One region of the Pseudomonas sp. NPDC089734 genome, then DNA from elsewhere that is predicted to be linked to it. Evidence: predicted binding sites of a transcription regulator. Region 1 holds the regulator's gene; each other region holds the start of a gene.
What was found. Region 1 encodes sigma-54, which starts transcription at its own class of promoters, with help from an activator protein. Its sites were predicted from a motif close to ANTGGCATNNANNTTGCTNT; they were not measured.

Region 1 (4,492 bases):
CCCGTTCTGTACGTCCAGTACCACTTTATAAAGCGTTTCACCGCTTTCGGCACTGCGTAGGCGATCACGCACTTCTGTGCGGTCGAGCATGCTGGCGATCTGGCGCAGCAGCTCCAGGTGTTCATCGGTGGCAGCTTCCGGGACGAGCAGGACAAACAGCAGGTCGACCGGGGCACCGTCGATGGCATCGAAATCGATAGGGGATTCCAGACGGATAACCGCGCTGACCGGCGTTTCACAGCCTGGCAGGCGGCAATGGGGAATGGCGATGCCGTTTCCAAAACCGGTCGATCCCAGTTTTTCACGGGCAACAAGGCTTTCAAACACGGTTTGCTGATCCATGCTCGGCACTTCGCGGCCGATCAGGTTGGCAATTTGTTCGAGTACACGCTTTTTACTGCCGCCCGGCACGTTCACGCATGAACGGCCGGGGGTCAGGATATTTTCAAGTCGGATCATTTGGATGAGTGTTAGCGAGCTGTCGCACCTTTAAGGATGTTCTGCTGCTTCTCCTTGTGCTTGAGCAATTGTCTGTCGAGCTTATCAGTGAGAAGGTCGATGGCTGCGTACATGTCGTCATGCTCGGCATTGGCCACCACCTCTCCACCATGGATGTGCAGCGTGGCTTCGATTTTCTGCTTCAGCTTCTCGACAGCCATCGTGACCTGCACGTTAGTAATCTTGTCAAAATGCCCTTCGAGCTTCTTGAGCTTGAGCTCCACGTATTCGCGAAGGGGCTTGGTCACTTCCAGTTGGTGTCCACTGATATTGACTTGCATACAGCTTTCTCCTTTGCCAGTGCATAAAGAGGCAGGGGGTTATTCCTGCCGCTGGAACGCTGTGGCTCTGCCTGCATCACATCAGTCGCTTGCGCTCACTCGAAGGTGCAATCCCCAGTGATTCGCGGTACTTGGCAACTGTGCGACGGGCGACTTGAATGCCTTGTGCCTCCAGTAAACCAGCGATCTTGCTATCACTCAACGGCTTTTTCTGATTTTCGGCGGCAACCAGTTTTTTAATGATTGCGCGGATTGCCGTCGAGGAGCATTCGCCGCCTTCAGAGGTGCTTACGTGGCTGGAGAAGAAGTATTTCAGCTCGTAAATACCCCTTGGGGTGTGCATGAACTTCTGGGTGGTGACGCGGGAGATCGTCGATTCATGCATGCCCACGGCTTCGGCGATGTCATGCAGGACGAGCGGCTTCATGGCTTCGTCGCCATATTCAAGGAAACCGCGTTGATGCTCGACGATCTGGGTCGCGACCTTCATCAGGGTTTCGTTGCGGCTTTGCAGGCTCTTGATGAACCAGCGAGCCTCCTGCAACTGGTTGCGCATGAAGGTGTTGTCGGCGCTGGTGTCGGCCCGGCGTACGAAACCGGCGTATTGCGGATTGACGCGCAGGCGTGGCACCGATTCCTGGTTCAGCTCGACCAGCCAGCGCTCGTTGTCCTTGCGCACGATCACGTCCGGTACAACGTATTCGGCTTCGGTGGATTCGATCTGTGAGCCCGGACGCGGGTTCAGGCTCTGGACCAGCTCGATGACCTGGCGAAGTTCGTCTTCCTTGAGCTTCATGCGACGCATGAGCTGTGTGTAGTCTCGGCTGCCCAGCAGGTCGATGTAGTCGGTGACCAAGTGTTGGGCTTCGCTCAGCCAGCGGGTTTTTGCCGGCAGTTGGCGCAGTTGCAGCAACAGGCATTCGCTCAGGTTGCGGGCACCGATACCGGCGGGCTCGAATTGCTGGATTCTGTGCAGAACGGCTTCGATTTCGTCGAGTTCGATATCCAGTTCAGGGTCGAATGCCTCGACAATCTCTTCCAGGGTCTCGTCGAGATAGCCCTGGTTGTTGATGCAGTCGATCAGGGTCACGGCAATCAGCCGGTCCTTGTCCGACATCGGCGCGACGTTCAGTTGCCAGAGCAGATGGCTTTGCAGGCTCTCGCCGGCGGATGTGCGGGTGGTGAAATCCCATTCATCGTCATCGTTGCTGGGCAGGCTGCTGGCGCTGGTCTGATAAACGTCTTCCCAGGCGGTGTCGACAGGGAGTTCGTTGGGAATGCGTTCGTTCCACTCGCCGTCCTCCAGGTTGTCCACGGTCGGCGTGGATTCCTGGTAGGTGGGCTCCTGAACCTCTGTATTGGGCTTTTGCTCGATATTGTCGGCCAGGGGATCGGAGTTGTCGAAGTCGTCGCCTTCTTCCTGGCGTTCCAGCATAGGGTTCGACTCCAGCGCCTCCTGGATTTCCTGCTGGAGATCCAGGGTCGATAACTGGAGCAAGCGGATAGCCTGTTGCAGCTGCGGCGTCATCGTCAGCTGCTGGCCCATTCTCAAGACTAGCGATGGTTTCATGGCAGGGGCTAAACACCTTATTCGCCGGCGCACATGCGCCATCCACTACAGGGCGCCGAAGCGCCAAACTTAAGCAAGTTATATGCCTGAATCTGAAGTGTTTGCCTAGAGCGTCATGACAAATAATGAATTGTCAACAGGGTGCTCAGACAATGCTCGGGTCAAAAGAGCTGGAACACTGCATCGACTTACAGGCGGAACTCGTGGCCGAGATAGACTTCTTTCACCAGCTGGTTTGCCAGAATGGTCTCTGAGTCGCCTTCGGCGATCAGTTGGCCATCGTTGACGATGTAGGCGGTTTCACAGATGTCCAGGGTTTCGCGGACGTTGTGATCGGTGATCAACACGCCGATGCCCTTGGCTTTCAGGTGATGAATGATCTGCTTGATATCGCCCACCGAGATGGGGTCTACGCCTGCGAACGGTTCGTCGAGCAGGATGAACTTGGGAGCCGTGGCCAGTGCCCGTGCGATTTCGACCCGGCGGCGTTCACCGCCCGAGAGGCTCATGCCCAGGTTGTCGCGGATGTGGCTGATGTGGAATTCCTGCAGCAGGCTTTCCAGCTCCTTGCGGCGTGCTGCGCCGTCAAGTTCCTTGCGGGTTTCAAGGATTGCCATGATGTTGTCGGCCACGGACAGCTTGCGGAAGATCGAGGCTTCCTGAGGCAGATAGCCGATGCCTGCGCGTGCGCGGCCGTGCATCGGCTGATGGCTGACATCCAGGTCGTCGATCAGGACGCGGCCCTGATCGGCCTGTACCAGACCGACAATCATGTAGAAGCAGGTCGTCTTGCCGGCACCGTTGGGGCCCAGCAAGCCTACGATCTGACCGCTGTCGATGGACAGACTTACATCGCGTACGACCTGACGGCTCTTGTAGCTCTTGGCCAGGTGCTGGGCTTTAAGCGTCGCCATTTACTGGGCCTTCTGCTGTTCGGTTTTCTTTTTGGGCTGGATGACCATGTCGATCCGTGGGCGCGGCGCGGTCACTTTGGCGGCGCCATTGGCCCGGCCTGCGGTGACAACCTGTCTCACGGTGTCATAGACGATCTTTTCGCCTTCGGAAGTGTTGCCGTCGTTGATGACCTTGGCCTTGTCGATCAGCACGATGCGGTCTTGTGCCGCGTAATACTGAATGGTCACGCCGTAAGCCTGCACGATCGGCTTGTCCACGGACGGCTTCTGCTCGTAATAGGCCAGGTTGCCGACGGAGGTGAATACGTCGACTTCGCCCTGTGCATTGCGAGTGATGGTCACGGTGTTGCCGGTGATCTTCATCGAGCCCTGAGTGATGATGACGTTGCCTTTGTAGGTGGCCACGCCTTTCTTGTCATCGAGCTGCGCATCGTCCGACTGGATATGGATCGGCTGATCGCGGTCGGTTGGCAGGGACCAGGCGCTCGGGCTTCCCAGTGCTGCGCCCAGGCCGAGCAAAAAAGGAAGAGTTTTAACGAGACTCATACTGTCCTCTTACGTTGGACAGCAGGTCCATCCTGCCGTCGTTCAAATACGCTTTCATTCCCTTGGCTGTCGTTACACCGCCAGCGGCGTCGATTCTAACGATTTGCTCGGTCTGCGCATATTGCTTCTGTGGGAATACGGTCATACGACTGCTGGTAATGATAGTCGTACGCTTCTTTTCATCGGTACGTGCAACACGCACGGAGTCAATCAGTTCAACCTCTGTACCACCCGGCGAGACCTCGCCCCGCTTGCTCTGGACGTGCCAGGGGAACAGGGTGCCGCGGTACATCTGCAGGTCGGGCGTGGTCAGCAGGGTCACGTCCGTGGCCTTGATGTGTTCGACCTTGTCTGCCGTCATTTCATACTGAAGCTTGCCGTCCGGCAGGTACTGCACGCTGCGGGCGTTGATGGCGTAGTAGTCGATGGCGGTGTCGTCGGCGGTTGCGACGGGCTGGTCCATGAAGCTTTCCGGGCTGATGTTCCAGTAACCGGCGGCGGCAAGCAGCAGTCCCAGCACTCCGAAAAGCAGGAATGTACGGATTTTTTTAGTGAGCATATTCATGGCCCGTATTCAGGACTTTCAGAAATAGGGTAGTAGTCATTACATGACTCCTGCACGCAGAAGATCCTGCAGGTTGAATGCACCGATCGGATGGTCGTTTTCATCGACGACGATCAAG
Region 2 (4,492 bases), on a different contig from region 1:
AGATAACGGTGTTCCAACGGCTCCAGCATAGAACACAACCAGTTCGACCGGAGAGTCCCCGGTCGCGCCGCGGTGAATGATATCCACCATTTCGGCCAGCGTGTCACCTGCTTTGAGGCGAATGGATTTGCCCCCTTTCTTGGCCTGTACCTTCAGTTCGCCGGAAAGCACATAGGCCGCGTTGGGAATCGGGTGTTTATGCCATTTGAGTGTGGTGTTCGCCGGGATAGTGATCTTGAGGATGCTCAATTCCGGCTGGCCCTTCGGGTAGGCCCTGTAGGACGTCCCGTCCCATGACTGAGTGGACTGAAGCAGGATCTGTGATGTGGGTTGTCCCTTGTTCTCCATGGGGCTGTCGGCGAAGGCGACATGGCTGGATAAAAGGCAGGTGGCGAGTAACAGGGAAATGATGTTCATGGAGACCTCGATTTTGCGAAGCATCGGCTTCAATGCGAAAACACGAGAATTCCAAAAAAGTCGGGCTGTAAGGCGCTAAGTATTTATTACCAGTCCGTAAAAAACGCGGACATGAAAAAGGCCTCCCGAAGGAGGCCTCATTGACGCCATCAATGCTGGCGCTACTGGATCAGCAGCTGTAGTACAGCTCGTATTCCAGTGGGTGTACGAAGGTGCGAACCTTGATTTCTTCTTCGCTTTTCAGCTCGATGTAAGCGTCGATGAAGTCGTCGCTGAAAACGCCGCCTTTGGTCAGGAACGCACGACCTTTGTCCAGCTCTTCCAGGGCTTCTTTCAGGCTGCCGCAAACTTGTGGGATCTCTTTGGCCTCTTCAGGCGGCAGGTCATACAGGTTCTTGTCAGCTGCATCGCCAGGGTGGATCTTGTTCTGGATGCCGTCCAGGCCAGCCATCAACAGGGCAGCGAATGCCAGGTACGGGTTGGCTGCCGGATCCGGGAAGCGTGCTTCGATACGACGGCCACGTGGGCTGGAGACGTAAGGAATACGGATGGAAGCGGAACGGTTACGAGCCGAGTAGGCCAGCATCACTGGAGCTTCGAAGCCTGGGACCAGACGCTTGTAGGAGTTGGTCGACGGGTTGGTGAAGCCGTTCAGTGCCTTACCGTGCTTGATGATACCGCCGATGAAGTACAGAGCGGTGTCGGACAGACCGGCATAGCCTTCGCCTGCGAAGGTGTTCTTGCCTTCTTTGGCGATGGACATGTGGACGTGCATACCCGAACCGTTGTCGCCGTACAGAGGCTTCGGCATGAAGGTAGCGGTGCGGCCGTAAGCGTCGGCAACGTTGTGTACGCAGTATTTCAGGGTCTGAACTTCGTCAGCCTTTTTAACCAGCGTGTTGAATTTCACGCCGATTTCGTTCTGGCCGGCAGTTGCCACTTCGTGGTGGTGAACTTCCACGACCTGGCCCATTTCTTCCAGAGCGTTGCACATTGCGGTGCGGATTTCGTGGTCGTGGTCGACCGGTGGAACCGGGAAGTAACCACCCTTGACGCCAGGACGGTGGCCCTTGTTGCCGCCTTCGACGTCGCCGTCGGTCATCCAGGAAGCCTGTTCGGAGAAGATCTTGAACATGGAGCCGGAGATGTCGGACTTGAATTTCACTTCGTCGAAGACGAAGAATTCTGGCTCCGGACCTACGAATACGGTGTCACCGATACCGGTGGACTTCAGGTATTCCTCGGCGCGGTGGGCGATGGCGCGTGGGTCGCGATCGTAGCCTTGCATGGTCGACGGCTCGATGATGTCGCAGACCAGGATCAGGGTAGGCTCTTCGGTGAACGGGTCGAGAACGGCGGTTTCATCGTCCGGCAGCAGGATCATGTCGGAAGCTTCGATGCCTTTCCAGCCAGCAATGGAGGAACCGTCGAACATCTTGCCGACTTCAAAGAAGTCATCATCCAGCGCATCGCGAGCTGGCATGGTCACGTGCTGCTGCTTGCCTTTGGTGTCCGTGAAGCGCAGATCAATCCATTTAACGTCATGATCTTTGATGAGTTGAACCGACTTCGACATGGTGTCCTCCGGGTGGCTAGGGCCTGGTTATAGTTTTGGCCCCTTAAATTTGGGTGATGCCGGCGCAGATACTCTGCCAAGGCAACCTGCCTCACAAGGGAGCAATTTGCATGCCAGTGCCCTGAGTTGGGTTTTTTGCCTGAAATGCAGGCTTTTCGGGTGCGAAAAGCGGATTGAGGCTAAAAACGCGCACCTTTATGGTGCTTTAAAATGATGCGAGGATCGTTTTTGGTGCGCTGATGATTGGTAGTGCGATAACTGGTTAAACCTTGAGCAATTTCCGCTATAATCCGCGCCCCCCTTTTTCGGCCGGCACCTCACGCACTGTTTCCATGAAACTAATCGTTAAAGTTTTTCCCGAAATCACCATCAAAAGCCCGCCGGTGCGCAAGAAGTTCATCCGCCAGCTGGCCAAGAACATTCGTATCGTGCTCAGGGATCTGGACGCGGACATTGTCGTGGGTGGCGTATGGGATAACCTTGAGGTCGAAACAAGGCTGACCGATCCGAAAATCCTGCAGGGCATCACCGAGCGCCTGAGCTGCATGCCGGGCATTGCCAACTTTCTGCAGGTGGCTGAATACCCGCTGGGCGACATGGACGACATCGTTGCCAAGTGCCGGATGCATTATGGCGATCTGCTGCCCGGCAAGATGTTTTCCGTGCGCTGCAAGCGCGCAGGTCGACACGACTTCAGCTCCATGGACGTCGAGAAGTACGTCGGCAGCAAACTGCGCATGCAGTGCGGCGCCGCCGGAATCGAACTGCGCAAGCCCGAGCTCGTGGTGCGCATGGAAATCCGCGACCAGCGCCTGTTCGTCATTCATGACCAGCATCAGGGCCTGGGCGGTTATCCGCTGGGTGCTCTGGAGCAGACACTGGTGCTGATGTCCGGTGGTTTCGACTCCACCGTTGCCGCTTATCAGATCATGCGTCGCGGCCTCATGGCACACTTCTGCTTCTTCAATCTGGGCGGTCGTGCCCATGAGCTGGGCGTGATGGAAGTCGCCCACTTCATCTGGAAGAAGTACGGCAGTTCCCAGCGCGTGCTGTTCGTCAGCGTGCCTTTCGAGGAAGTTCTGGGAGAAATTCTGCAGAAAGTCGATAACAGTCATATGGGTGTAGTTTTGAAGCGTATGATGTTACGCGCTGCCTCATCTGTTGCCGACCGTCTCGACATCGATGTGCTGGTGACCGGGGAAGCGATTTCGCAGGTGTCCAGCCAGACACTGCCGAATCTCTCGGTGATCGACTCGGCTACCGAGAAACTGGTGTTGCGACCTTTGATCGCGAGCCACAAGCAGGACATCGTCGATCAGGCGACGGAAATCGGCACCGCCGACTTCGCCCGACACATGCCTGAATATTGCGGGGTGATTTCGGTCAACCCCAAGACCAACGCCAAGCGCAACCGCGTTGAGTACGAAGAGCAACAGTTCGACATGGCGATTCTCGAGCGAGCGCTCGAGCGCGCCAGGCTGGTGACCATCGATCGGGTGATCGATGACCTGAGCCAGAGCGTTGAAATCGAGGAAGTCAGCCAGGCGCTGGCAGGGCAGGTCATCATCGACATCCGCCACCCGGATGCTCAGGAAGACCAGCCGCTGCAAGTTCCAGGCATCGAGATACAGACGTTGCCGTTCTATGCATTGAACAGCCGTTTCAAGGAGCTGGATAACACGCGCCAGTACCTGTTGTATTGCGACAAAGGCGTCATGAGTCGCCTGCATGCTCATCATTTGCTCAGTGAGGGGCATGCCAATGTGCGCGTATATCGACCGAGCTAAGTGCCCGGGGCTGTTTGCCTGTGGCTTGCGTCACCGGCCCCCCGACAGCAGTCGTCAAGCCGTAACGGCTTTTGCCGACTCCATGTTAATTGCTGCCTGAAACCAGTCAGCTGACCGAATCCTCTGATCGAGATACACAAGTGATCGAAAATCTACGTAACATCGCCATCATTGCTCACGTTGACCATGGTAAAACGACCCTGGTAGACAAACTGCTGCGTCAGTCCGGCACTCTGGAGCGTAACGAGCTCAACGACGAGCGCGTCATGGACTCCAATGACCAGGAAAAAGAGCGCGGTATTACCATTCTGGCCAAGAACACCGCGATCCGTTGGGGCGAGTACCGCATCAACATCGTGGACACCCCGGGCCACGCCGACTTCGGCGGTGAAGTAGAGCGTGTGATGTCGATGGTCGACTCCGTTCTGCTGCTGGTCGACGCTCAAGACGGCCCTATGCCGCAAACCCGCTTCGTGACCAAGAAGGCGTTCGAAGCCGGTCTGAAGCCAATCGTCGTCATCAACAAGGTTGACCGTCCGGGCGCACGTCCTGACTGGGTTCTGGACCAGATCTTCGACCTGTTCGACAACCTGGGTGCCACCGACGAACAGCTGGACTTCAAAGTCGTCTACGCGTCGGCCCTGAACGGTATTGCCGGTCTGGATCACACCGACATGGCGGAAGACATGAGCCCGCTGTACCAGGCTATCGT
Region 3 (4,492 bases), on a different contig from region 1:
CTCCTTGTTCTTGGCTTCTACGCTGGGCAGCTCATCGACCGACACCGCAGCCTTGGATTTACCCTTGGCCGGTGTAGCAGAGACTTCAGCACCGTCATCAGAGTCGGAAGCATCATCTTCAGGCGCAGCAGCAAGCTCCTCGCCGTCGTCCTCACCTTCCAGATCGTCTACCAGATCGTCGTTATCGTCGTCGCTCATGTTCTACCTCATGACTTGCGAAAGCAGATTAGTTATAGCCCAGCAGCCTCAAAAATCGAAGGCTGTCGGAAAAAATTCAACAACCGCTGAATACAGCGGTCATGCCCATTCACCCTGAAGGGTGGCAAGGACATTGCGAGCACCACCGACCTCTCGATGCTCGCCTAAATAAACACCTTGCCAGGTGCCCAACGCCAATCGCCCCGCCGTCACCGGCAAAACCAACTGGCAGCCTAGCAAACTGGCCTTGAAATGCGCCGGCAAATCGTCAGGACCTTCGTCGTTGTGCTCATATCCATTGGCACTTTCAGGTACCAGACGGCTGAAAAAACGCTCGAAATCACGACGCACCGCCGGATCGGCATTCTCGTTGACCGTCAACGAAGCCGAGGTATGTTGCAGCCACAAATGCAGCAATCCGACTCGACAACCACGCAGCTCGGGCAAGCCTGCCAGTATCTCGTCCGTCACCAGATGAAACCCACGGGGCCTTGCCCGGAGGGTAATTCTGGATTGATGCCACATACCGTTCTCCGCACGTTCGGCGCGCATTCTAACCCGACTGAGAAAAAAGCAAAGCGCGCAATAAACCGGTCGCCCAACAAGTTAACGATCATCTCGATGACAACATTACGACCACGGCATCGTCACACCGGAATCATTGGCAGCGACACTGACAATGGAAGCCTGAATACCTGAATGGTTCACAAAAGTCAGGCAAAAAAAATGCCCGGAAGCCGGGCATTTCTTTCAGCAGCTACGGTTAATTACAAGTTGTAGCCACGCTCATTGTGTTGCGCAAGGTCCAGACCCACAGACTCTTCCTCGTCAGTGACACGCAGGCCCATGACCGCGTCGAGCACCTTGAGGATGATGAACGTCACGATGGCGGTGTACACCACGGTGAACGCCACGCCTTTGAACTGAATCCAGACTTGAGCGCCGATGTCGGTCACAGTACCGAAGCCACCCAGCGCAGGAGCTGCGAAAACACCTGTCAGGATTGCACCGACGATACCGCCGATACCGTGAACGCCGAATGCGTCCAGGGAGTCATCGTAGCCCAGCTTGCGTTTCAGGCTGGTGGCGCAGAAGAAGCAGATCACGCCAGCCGCCAGGCCGATGATCAGTGCACCCATCGGGCCGACAGTACCGGCAGCAGGTGTAATGGCAACCAGACCGGCAACCACACCCGAAGCGATACCCAGAGCGCTTGGCTTGCCGTGGGTCAGCCACTCGGCGAACATCCAGCCCAGAGCCGCAGCAGCGGTCGCGATCTGAGTCACCAGCATGGCCATACCGGCTGTGCCGTTGGCAGCAGCAGCGGAACCGGCGTTGAAACCGAACCAGCCGATCCACAGCATGGCCGCGCCGATCAGGGTGTAACCCAGGTTGTGCGGAGCCATCGGGGTGGTCGGGAAGCCTTTACGCTTGCCCAGTACCAGACAGGCAACCAGACCGGCTACACCCGCGTTGATGTGAACGACGGTGCCGCCTGCGAAGTCCAGAACGCCCCAGTCCCACATCAGGCCACCGACGCCGCCCCAGACCATGTGGGCGATTGGCGCGTAGACCAGCGTGAACCAGATACCCATGAAGATCAGCATCGCGGAGAACTTCATGCGTTCTGCGAAAGCGCCGACGATCAGGGCCGGGGTGATGATGGCGAAGGTCATCTGGAAGGTGACGAACACGGCTTCAGGGAACAGCGCCGCAGCACCGGTGATGCTGGAAGGCGTGATGCCTGCCAGGAACGCCTTGCCCATGCCGCCGAAGAAGGAGTTGAAGTTGACGACGCCCGCTTCCATGCCGGTGGTGTCGAACGCAATGCTGTAGCCATAGATGACCCACAGAATGCTGATCAGACCGGTAATGGCAAAGCACTGCATCATCACGGAAAGAATGTTTTTGGAGCGGACCATGCCGCCGTAGAACAAGGCCAGACCGGGAATGGTCATGAACAGCACCAGAGCGGTTGCTGTCAGCATCCAGGCGGTGTCGCCCGAATTGAGAACGGGGGCTGCCACTTCGTCTGCCGCCATGGCAAGGCCAGGGGTTACGAGGGACAACAGGGCTCCTAGCCCTGCGAATTGACGCAGAGTCATATTGTTTACTCCTGGGGCGTGGGGTTTGGCGGCTTAAATGGCGTCGGTATCGGTTTCGCCGGTACGGATGCGTATAGCCTGTTCCAGATTGACTACGAATATTTTGCCGTCCCCGATCTTGCCGGTATTGGCAGCCTTGGTGATGGCTTCGATGACACGATCCAGATCCTTGTCATCGATGGCGACATCGATCTTCACCTTGGGAAGGAAGTCGACGACGTATTCCGCACCGCGATACAGCTCGGTGTGACCCTTCTGGCGACCGAAACCTTTGACCTCGGTAACAGTGATGCCCTGCACGCCGATTTCGGACAGCGACTCGCGCACGTCGTCCAATTTGAACGGCTTGATGATTGCAGTGACTAGCTTCATGAAAACTTTCTCCCGAATTGGTGGACTTGCCCCAGGAAAACAAACCCGACTCAAGTCTAAGCGCAGTGCCTGGCTTTGTAACGCGTCGGTCGCCAGTTAAAGGCCAGACCAACTCCAGAAAACCGCTTCTGACGAAACACATCCCCGCTCCGCCTGCCGCACTGCATTCGTCACAGCGACTGCATCAGTGCATGGGTCATTAGCCCTTAAGCAGAAAGCTTGCCATCTCGTGAATATTCATCAAATACAGGGCCTTGAGCACTTATCCTGTCCTTTTACCCACTTTTGGCCCCACGCAACGCACAACTACAGTGCACGCGTGCCCGCCCCCACGCTCAATAACTGTGCACCCGCAATGCACTGAAAATGACTATAGACGCTGCGTGCTACACTGCCGCCCATCTGATTCCGGAAATTCATCATGCTCGCGCCCAAAGCTTTCCTCGACGCCCTGAGCGGCCACGCTTCCCGCCTGTTCAACGGCGAAAACCCACTGCCACGCAACGAATTCGAAACCCAGTTCAAGGCCCTGCTGCAAAGCGGTTTCAGCAAGCTGGATCTGGTCAGCCGCGAGGAATTCGACAGCCAGATGGCCGTCCTTGCCCGGACACGTGCGCGCCTGGAAGCCCTGGAGGCCAAAGTGGCGGAAATGGAAGAGAAGCTGGGAAGCACCGGGCGGGATTGAGGGAGCCTTTCCCTCGAGAAAGCATCAGGGCGTGCGACCATTGCGGATTCGCACACCCCCTCGCTCACAGGCTCAAGACCTGTTTTGACGCCAGGCATCCAGACTGAGACTGCCCGGACTGCCCGCCATGACCTGAAGCAGGCCGCCGCAGATGGCAATGTTCTTCAGGAAATTGATCAGTTGCATCTTCTCGGCGAAGTTCGCGTGGAAGACCAAAGCAGTCACCAGCGTAAACAGGGCCATGCCCGCCGCCACTAATTTTGTGCGATACCCCAGCAGCAAGGCTGAAGCAAAGCCCAACTCCACCAGAAGCGAGCCGGCATAAGCGAGTACCGGGAAAGGAAGACCTGCATTCGCGATATAGGTCATCGTGGCGGCAGGTGCCACAATCTTGCCCAGACCGCCATACAGAAACAGCAAACTCAACAGAACGCGTCCGGCAAAGGAGCAATAATCTTCTTTAGTGTGGGTCATACCAGTGATTCCAAAAGACAAGAAACATTCAAGACAGGCGATAGAGCGCATTAATAATTATCGCCACTTCACTCCAGGCAGAATCGACACGCCGTGGTTATAGGGAAACTTCCTTTATCAACTCACCTGTTTCATCCCGCAGTTGCAGATGAAGGTTGTGGCTCCCGCCCACCAGTTTCAGGTTATAACGACTCTCCGGCAGGAAATGATCGAACTTGAAAGACGCGAAGCGGCTGACGGTACTGCCCTCGAAACTCTGACTGACGATCAGCACCTCAAGCTCGTGGGCACCGGGGCTCAGCTGGAAATAGCGCCCGTCACGGACTGTGCTGCCGTCGACCTTTTGTGCCAATAACGTATTTTTATTGTTCGCAGACATCTCCACCAGGCTGGACGTCTTATCCGGTGCAGGCAATACCGTCGAGCAGGCAGAAATAATAAGGAGCGAACAGACAATCAGTAACTTCTTCATCGGGGTTCACCAAGGACTATCATAGGGATCGAAAAGTACGGGTGAATGATGGGAAGCGAGGATTAAGAGGACATTAAGACCTGTACGGTTATCACGACCTGAACAGCCGTTTCACTTAATCCTGCCTTAATGCTGACGACGTACCATGAGTTATTTACAAGAGTGGCGATCATGCGTGTATTGCTA
Region 4 (4,492 bases), on a different contig from region 1:
CAGCAATAACGGTGAAAACCTGTATACCCGTGCCGGTGCATTCCATACCGATAAAGACGGGTATGTCGTCAATAGCTCGGGCATGAATCTGCAGGGTTATAACGTCGATGAAAACGGTGTCGTGGCTGTTGGCGTGCTGGGTGACCTGAGGGTCGACAGCTCGAACCAGCCGGCCAAGGCCACCAGTATCATCACCAACGTGGCGAGCCTCAATTCGACATCGACTGTTCCGACGATCAGTCCTTTCGATGCAACCAACACCAACAGCTACAACTTTACCTACAGCACGTCGGTTTACGACTCTCAGGGTAACGAGCACAAGCTGGAAAGCTATTTTGCGAAAACCGGCACCAACACCTGGGCCATGTATTCGTTGATCGATGGTCGTAGCATCTCCGATCCGACGACGGCAGTGGCTGAGCGTAACAACCTGACCTTCGACTCCTCCGGGAACCTGGTCATTGATACGACTACAACGCCGACGTCTCCGTCGAGCAGCACCAATATTGCGGTCAACGCGGACGGTACTTTCCAGATCAATAACTGGGTGCCAGCCGTGCAGACCGGTACAGGTACTTCGGCTACCTGGGTTGCCAACGGTGCAGCCAGCGTAACGGGCGGTATTCAGTTCGATATGACCGGTGCTACTCAGACCGCTACGGTCTCGGGTCGTACAAGCGGTACTCAGAACGGCTACGCTGCCGGTCAGATCAGTGACATGAGCGTTGATGCAAGCGGCAACCTGTTTGCCACTTACACCAACGGTCAGTCCAAGGTGATTGGTCAGGTTGCCCTGACCACCTTCGCCAACGTTCAAGGGTTGTCTCCTGCTGGCGGAACCAACTGGCGTGAAACCTTTGCTTCCGGTATTGCGCTGACCGGTGTGCCGCAGTCCGGTACTCTTGGCTACATCACTGGCCAGGCGCTGGAAGAGTCCAACGTGGACCTGACGGTCGAGCTGGTGAACCTGATCAAGGCGCAAAGCAACTATCAGGCGAATGCGAAAACCATTTCGACTGAAAGCACCATCATGCAGACCACCATTCAGATGACCTGATAATCAGGTCTGATGAGGTGTTGGAGAAAGCCCCTTTGCAAGGGGCTTTTTTCGTTTTGGGGTGTCTGGGTCTGGAGGTGAGCTGGTGAGGGGCGTCAAATCGAGCAGTCGGACTTGACGAAAGAGCCATTGAGTCGTTTCCAGCCGGGTCCAGGGCTGGTCTGGGCGCAAATGATCATGTCTTGTCCTTGCCATTTGTAGTAGCGGGCGGGTGCTGCCTGGGCGAGAAGGGTGCAGCTCATCAGGCAGGCGGTGGCAAGGGTGAGAACGCGTTTGCGACAGTGCATGTTGGCTTCCGTCAGGTGGTACTCAGGCAAGAGTATCACTCGGGTGGAGCGAGGATGGTGAGAGGGGAGGGAAGTTTTTTTGGCGGTATGTCGTGTCGGGCTGTCGAAGGGCGGCAATCTACCGCCACTCCCTTGCGTCGACTTGCCGAAAATCTTCCGGGGTTCTCCCGTTTTTACAGGCTAATCAGGCATTTGTATCGAGTCTGAAAAGTTGGTCCAAAAATTGCTCCTACCCTCTCAGAACAGCTACAGGCGGCAAGCGTCTGTCGGAGGAGGAAGACTGTGGACAAGTTGCTTTACGTCGCAATGAGCGGAGCGTCTGAAAACGCTCAGTCGCAAAAGGTTCATGCCAACAACCTGGCTAACGTATCGACCAATGGCTTCATGCGCGACCTGCAGCAGGCCCGCTCCATGCCGGTATTTGGCGAGGTCATGCCTTCGCGTGCCTATGCGATGGGTGAGCGTCCTGGGACTGACTTTTCCGGTGGTGCGCTGGTCCAGACGGGCCGTGAGCTGGACGTGGCCGTCAAGGGCGATGGCTGGATTGCAGTCCAGACGCCCGACGGTGGTGAGGCCTATACCCGCAGTGCCGGCATGAATATCGACGCCCTGGGTGTGTTGCGCGACGGCAGCGGTTTGCCGGTCATGGGCAATGGCGGGCCGATTGCCGTGCCGCCCGAGCAACAGATCGAGATCGGTGCCGACGGCACCATCAGCATTCGTTCGATGGGTGAAAGCCCGCAGGTCATGGCAGAAGTCGATCGGATCAAGCTGGTCAATCCCGATCTGAACACCATGGAGAAAGGCCCTGACGGCTTGATCCATACCAAGAGCGGTCAAGCTGCGCCGATGGATGCCACTGTGCGCGTCGAGTCGGGTTTCCTGCAGGCGAGCAACGTCAATGCCGTGGAGGAAATGACCTCGGTGCTGGCCTTGGCACGACAGTTCGAATTGCACGTCAAGATGATGAAAACAGCTGAAGAAGATGATCAGGCGATGGCTCGCGTCTTGCAACTTGGCTAACCATTGACAGCTTGCGCCGACAATCCGGCGCTTGAGGAGAAAACGAATGCTTCCTGCACTATACGTTGCGAAAACCGGCCTCGCTGCTCAGGACACCAACCTGGCTACGATCTCCAACAACCTGGCGAACGTTTCGACCACAGGTTTCAAGAGCGATCGTGCCGAGTTCCAGGACCTGCTCTATCAGATCAAGCGCCAGCCGGGTGCTCAGTCCACTCAGGACAGCGAATTGCCATCGGGTCTTCAGGTCGGTACGGGCGTGCGCATCGTCGGCACCCAGAAGAGCTTCACCGCCGGCAGCCTGCAAACCACCGAGAACCCTCTGGACCTGGCAATCAACGGCCGTGGTTTTTTCCAGATTTCTCAGCCTGACGGCACCATCGCCTATTCGCGTGACGGTACTTTCCACCTGGATTCCACCGGTCAGATCGTGACGGCGAACGGTTATGCCCTGGAGCCTGCCATCGTGGTTCCGCAAAACGCCCAGACTTTCACTGTCGGTCAGGACGGTACCGTTTCGATCACGGTCGCGGGTAACACCGCTGCACCTCAGGTCATCGGCAACATTCAGACGGCCGAGTTCATCAACCCGGCCGGCCTGCAGGCCATCGGTGGCAACCTGTACCTGGAGACCGGTTCCAGTGGTGCACCACAGGTCGGTACGCCTGGCTTGAACGGTCTGGGTACCACCCTGCAGAACACCCTGGAAAACTCCAACGTGAGCACGGTCGAGGAGCTGGTGAACATGATCACCACTCAGCGTGCCTACGAGATGAACTCCAAGGTCATTTCGACCGCCGACCAGATGTTGCAGAACCTGACTCAGAATCTGTAAGACCCTGATGTATCTGCTCAAACCGATGAGGCGCCTGTTCGGCGCCTGCTACACCGCGAGGTTTCAAGTGTCATGAAACGCCTATCTGTTCTGCGTTTTTCAGTGTTGATCGCTCCATTGTGCGGGATCGTCTTGCTGTCGGGCTGTGTGGCACCTGCTGCCAAGCCCAATGACCCTTATTACGCTCCGGTGTTGCCTCGTACGCCGATTTCCGCTGCCGCCAACAACGGTGCGATCTATCAGGCCGGTTTCGAGCAGAACCTGTATGGCGACCGCAAGGCGTTCCGGGTCGGTGACATCATTACGATCACCCTTGCCGAGCGGATGGCTTCCAGCAAGGCAGCCAGCTCTGCGATCACCAAGGACAGCACCACCAGCGTTGGTCTGACCTCGTTGTTCGGCTCCGGCTTGAGAACCAATAACCCGATCGGCAGCAATGATCTGAGTCTCAATGCCGGTTACACGGGTTCCCGCTCTACAGCGGGTGATGGCCAGGCGGCACAGAGCAACAGCCTGACCGGCTCGGTCACGGTGACTGTGGCCGATGTCATGCCCAACGGAATTCTGGCGGTACGCGGTGAAAAATGGATGACCCTCAATACCGGTGATGAACTGGTTCGTATTGCCGGTCTGATTCGTGCCGACGACATTGCCACCGATAACACCGTGTCATCCACGCGTGTGGCCGATGCGCGCATCACGTATTCCGGTACGGGAGCCTTTGCCGATTCCAGCCAGCCTGGCTGGTTCGACCGCTTCTTCCTCAGCCCGTTGTTCCCTTTCTGATAGCGGGATAGACATGAACAAGTTCAAGCAATTGATAGCGGCCACAGTGCTCTTGTCCACGGCGTTCGGTGCTCAGGCCGAACGCTTGAAGGACATTGCCAGCATCTCGGGCGTTCGGGCCAACCAATTGATCGGTTATGGCCTGGTGGTGGGGCTCAACGGTACGGGTGACCAGACCACCCAGACACCGTTCACCCTGCAGACCTTCAATAACATGCTGTCGCAGTTCGGTATCAAGGTGCCGGCTGGCTCCGGTACGGTGCAATTGAAAAACGTTGCCGCCGTGGCGGTCTATGCGGATCTACCTCCCTTTGCCAAGCCGGGTCAGGTGGTGGATATCAGCGTTTCCTCCATCGGTAACTCCAAGAGCCTGCGCGGTGGCAGCCTGCTGATGACGCCACTCAAGGGGGTCGATGGCAACGTCTACGCCATTGCCCAGGGTAACCTGGTGGTGGGTGGCTTCGATGCGGAAGGTCGTGACGGCTCGAAGATTACCGTCAATGT

Region 2: a site for sigma-54 is predicted at 2,092-2,111, ahead of glnA (glutamate--ammonia ligase). Genes of this name have one in related genera too.
Region 3: a site for sigma-54 is predicted at 2,883-2,902, ahead of glnK (P-II family nitrogen regulator). Genes of this name have one in related genera too.
Region 4: a site for sigma-54 is predicted at 1,555-1,574, ahead of ACIPY9_RS23420 (flagellar basal body rod protein FlgF). Genes of this name have one in related genera too.

Annotation. Positions count from the first base shown of each region.
Region 1 covers NZ_JBIVGV010000003.1:60,818-65,309, forward strand. Annotated here, with positions in the region: gene ptsN (PTS IIA-like nitrogen regulatory protein PtsN) at 1-459, opposite strand, end outside; gene hpf (ribosome hibernation-promoting factor, HPF/YfiA family) at 471-779, opposite strand; gene ACIPY9_RS05040 (RNA polymerase factor sigma-54) at 856-2,349, opposite strand; gene lptB (LPS export ABC transporter ATP-binding protein) at 2,538-3,263, opposite strand; gene lptA (lipopolysaccharide transport periplasmic protein LptA) at 3,264-3,809, opposite strand; gene lptC (LPS export ABC transporter periplasmic protein LptC) at 3,796-4,368, opposite strand; gene ACIPY9_RS05060 (KpsF/GutQ family sugar-phosphate isomerase) at 4,414-4,492, opposite strand, start outside.
Region 2 covers NZ_JBIVGV010000002.1:245,194-249,685, reverse strand. Annotated here, with positions in the region: gene ACIPY9_RS03820 (cupin domain-containing protein) at 1-417, opposite strand, end outside; gene glnA (glutamate--ammonia ligase) at 587-1,993, opposite strand; gene thiI (tRNA uracil 4-sulfurtransferase ThiI) at 2,326-3,780, shown strand; gene typA (translational GTPase TypA) at 3,921-4,492, shown strand, end outside.
Region 3 covers NZ_JBIVGV010000013.1:41,763-46,254, reverse strand. Annotated here, with positions in the region: gene sutA (transcriptional regulator SutA) at 1-198, opposite strand, end outside; gene ACIPY9_RS16865 (secondary thiamine-phosphate synthase enzyme YjbQ) at 298-723, opposite strand; gene ACIPY9_RS16860 (ammonium transporter) at 966-2,303, opposite strand; gene glnK (P-II family nitrogen regulator) at 2,337-2,675, opposite strand; gene ACIPY9_RS16850 (accessory factor UbiK family protein) at 3,097-3,360, shown strand; gene ACIPY9_RS16845 (DoxX family protein) at 3,433-3,834, opposite strand; gene ACIPY9_RS16840 (hypothetical protein) at 3,932-4,306, opposite strand; gene ACIPY9_RS16835 (response regulator) at 4,478-4,492, shown strand, end outside.
Region 4 covers NZ_JBIVGV010000027.1:3,357-7,848, forward strand. Annotated here, with positions in the region: gene flgE (flagellar hook protein FlgE) at 1-1,057, shown strand, start outside; gene ACIPY9_RS23415 (hypothetical protein) at 1,153-1,344, opposite strand; gene ACIPY9_RS23420 (flagellar basal body rod protein FlgF) at 1,627-2,367, shown strand; gene flgG (flagellar basal-body rod protein FlgG) at 2,414-3,202, shown strand; gene flgH (flagellar basal body L-ring protein FlgH) at 3,275-3,988, shown strand; gene ACIPY9_RS23435 (flagellar basal body P-ring protein FlgI) at 4,002-4,492, shown strand, end outside.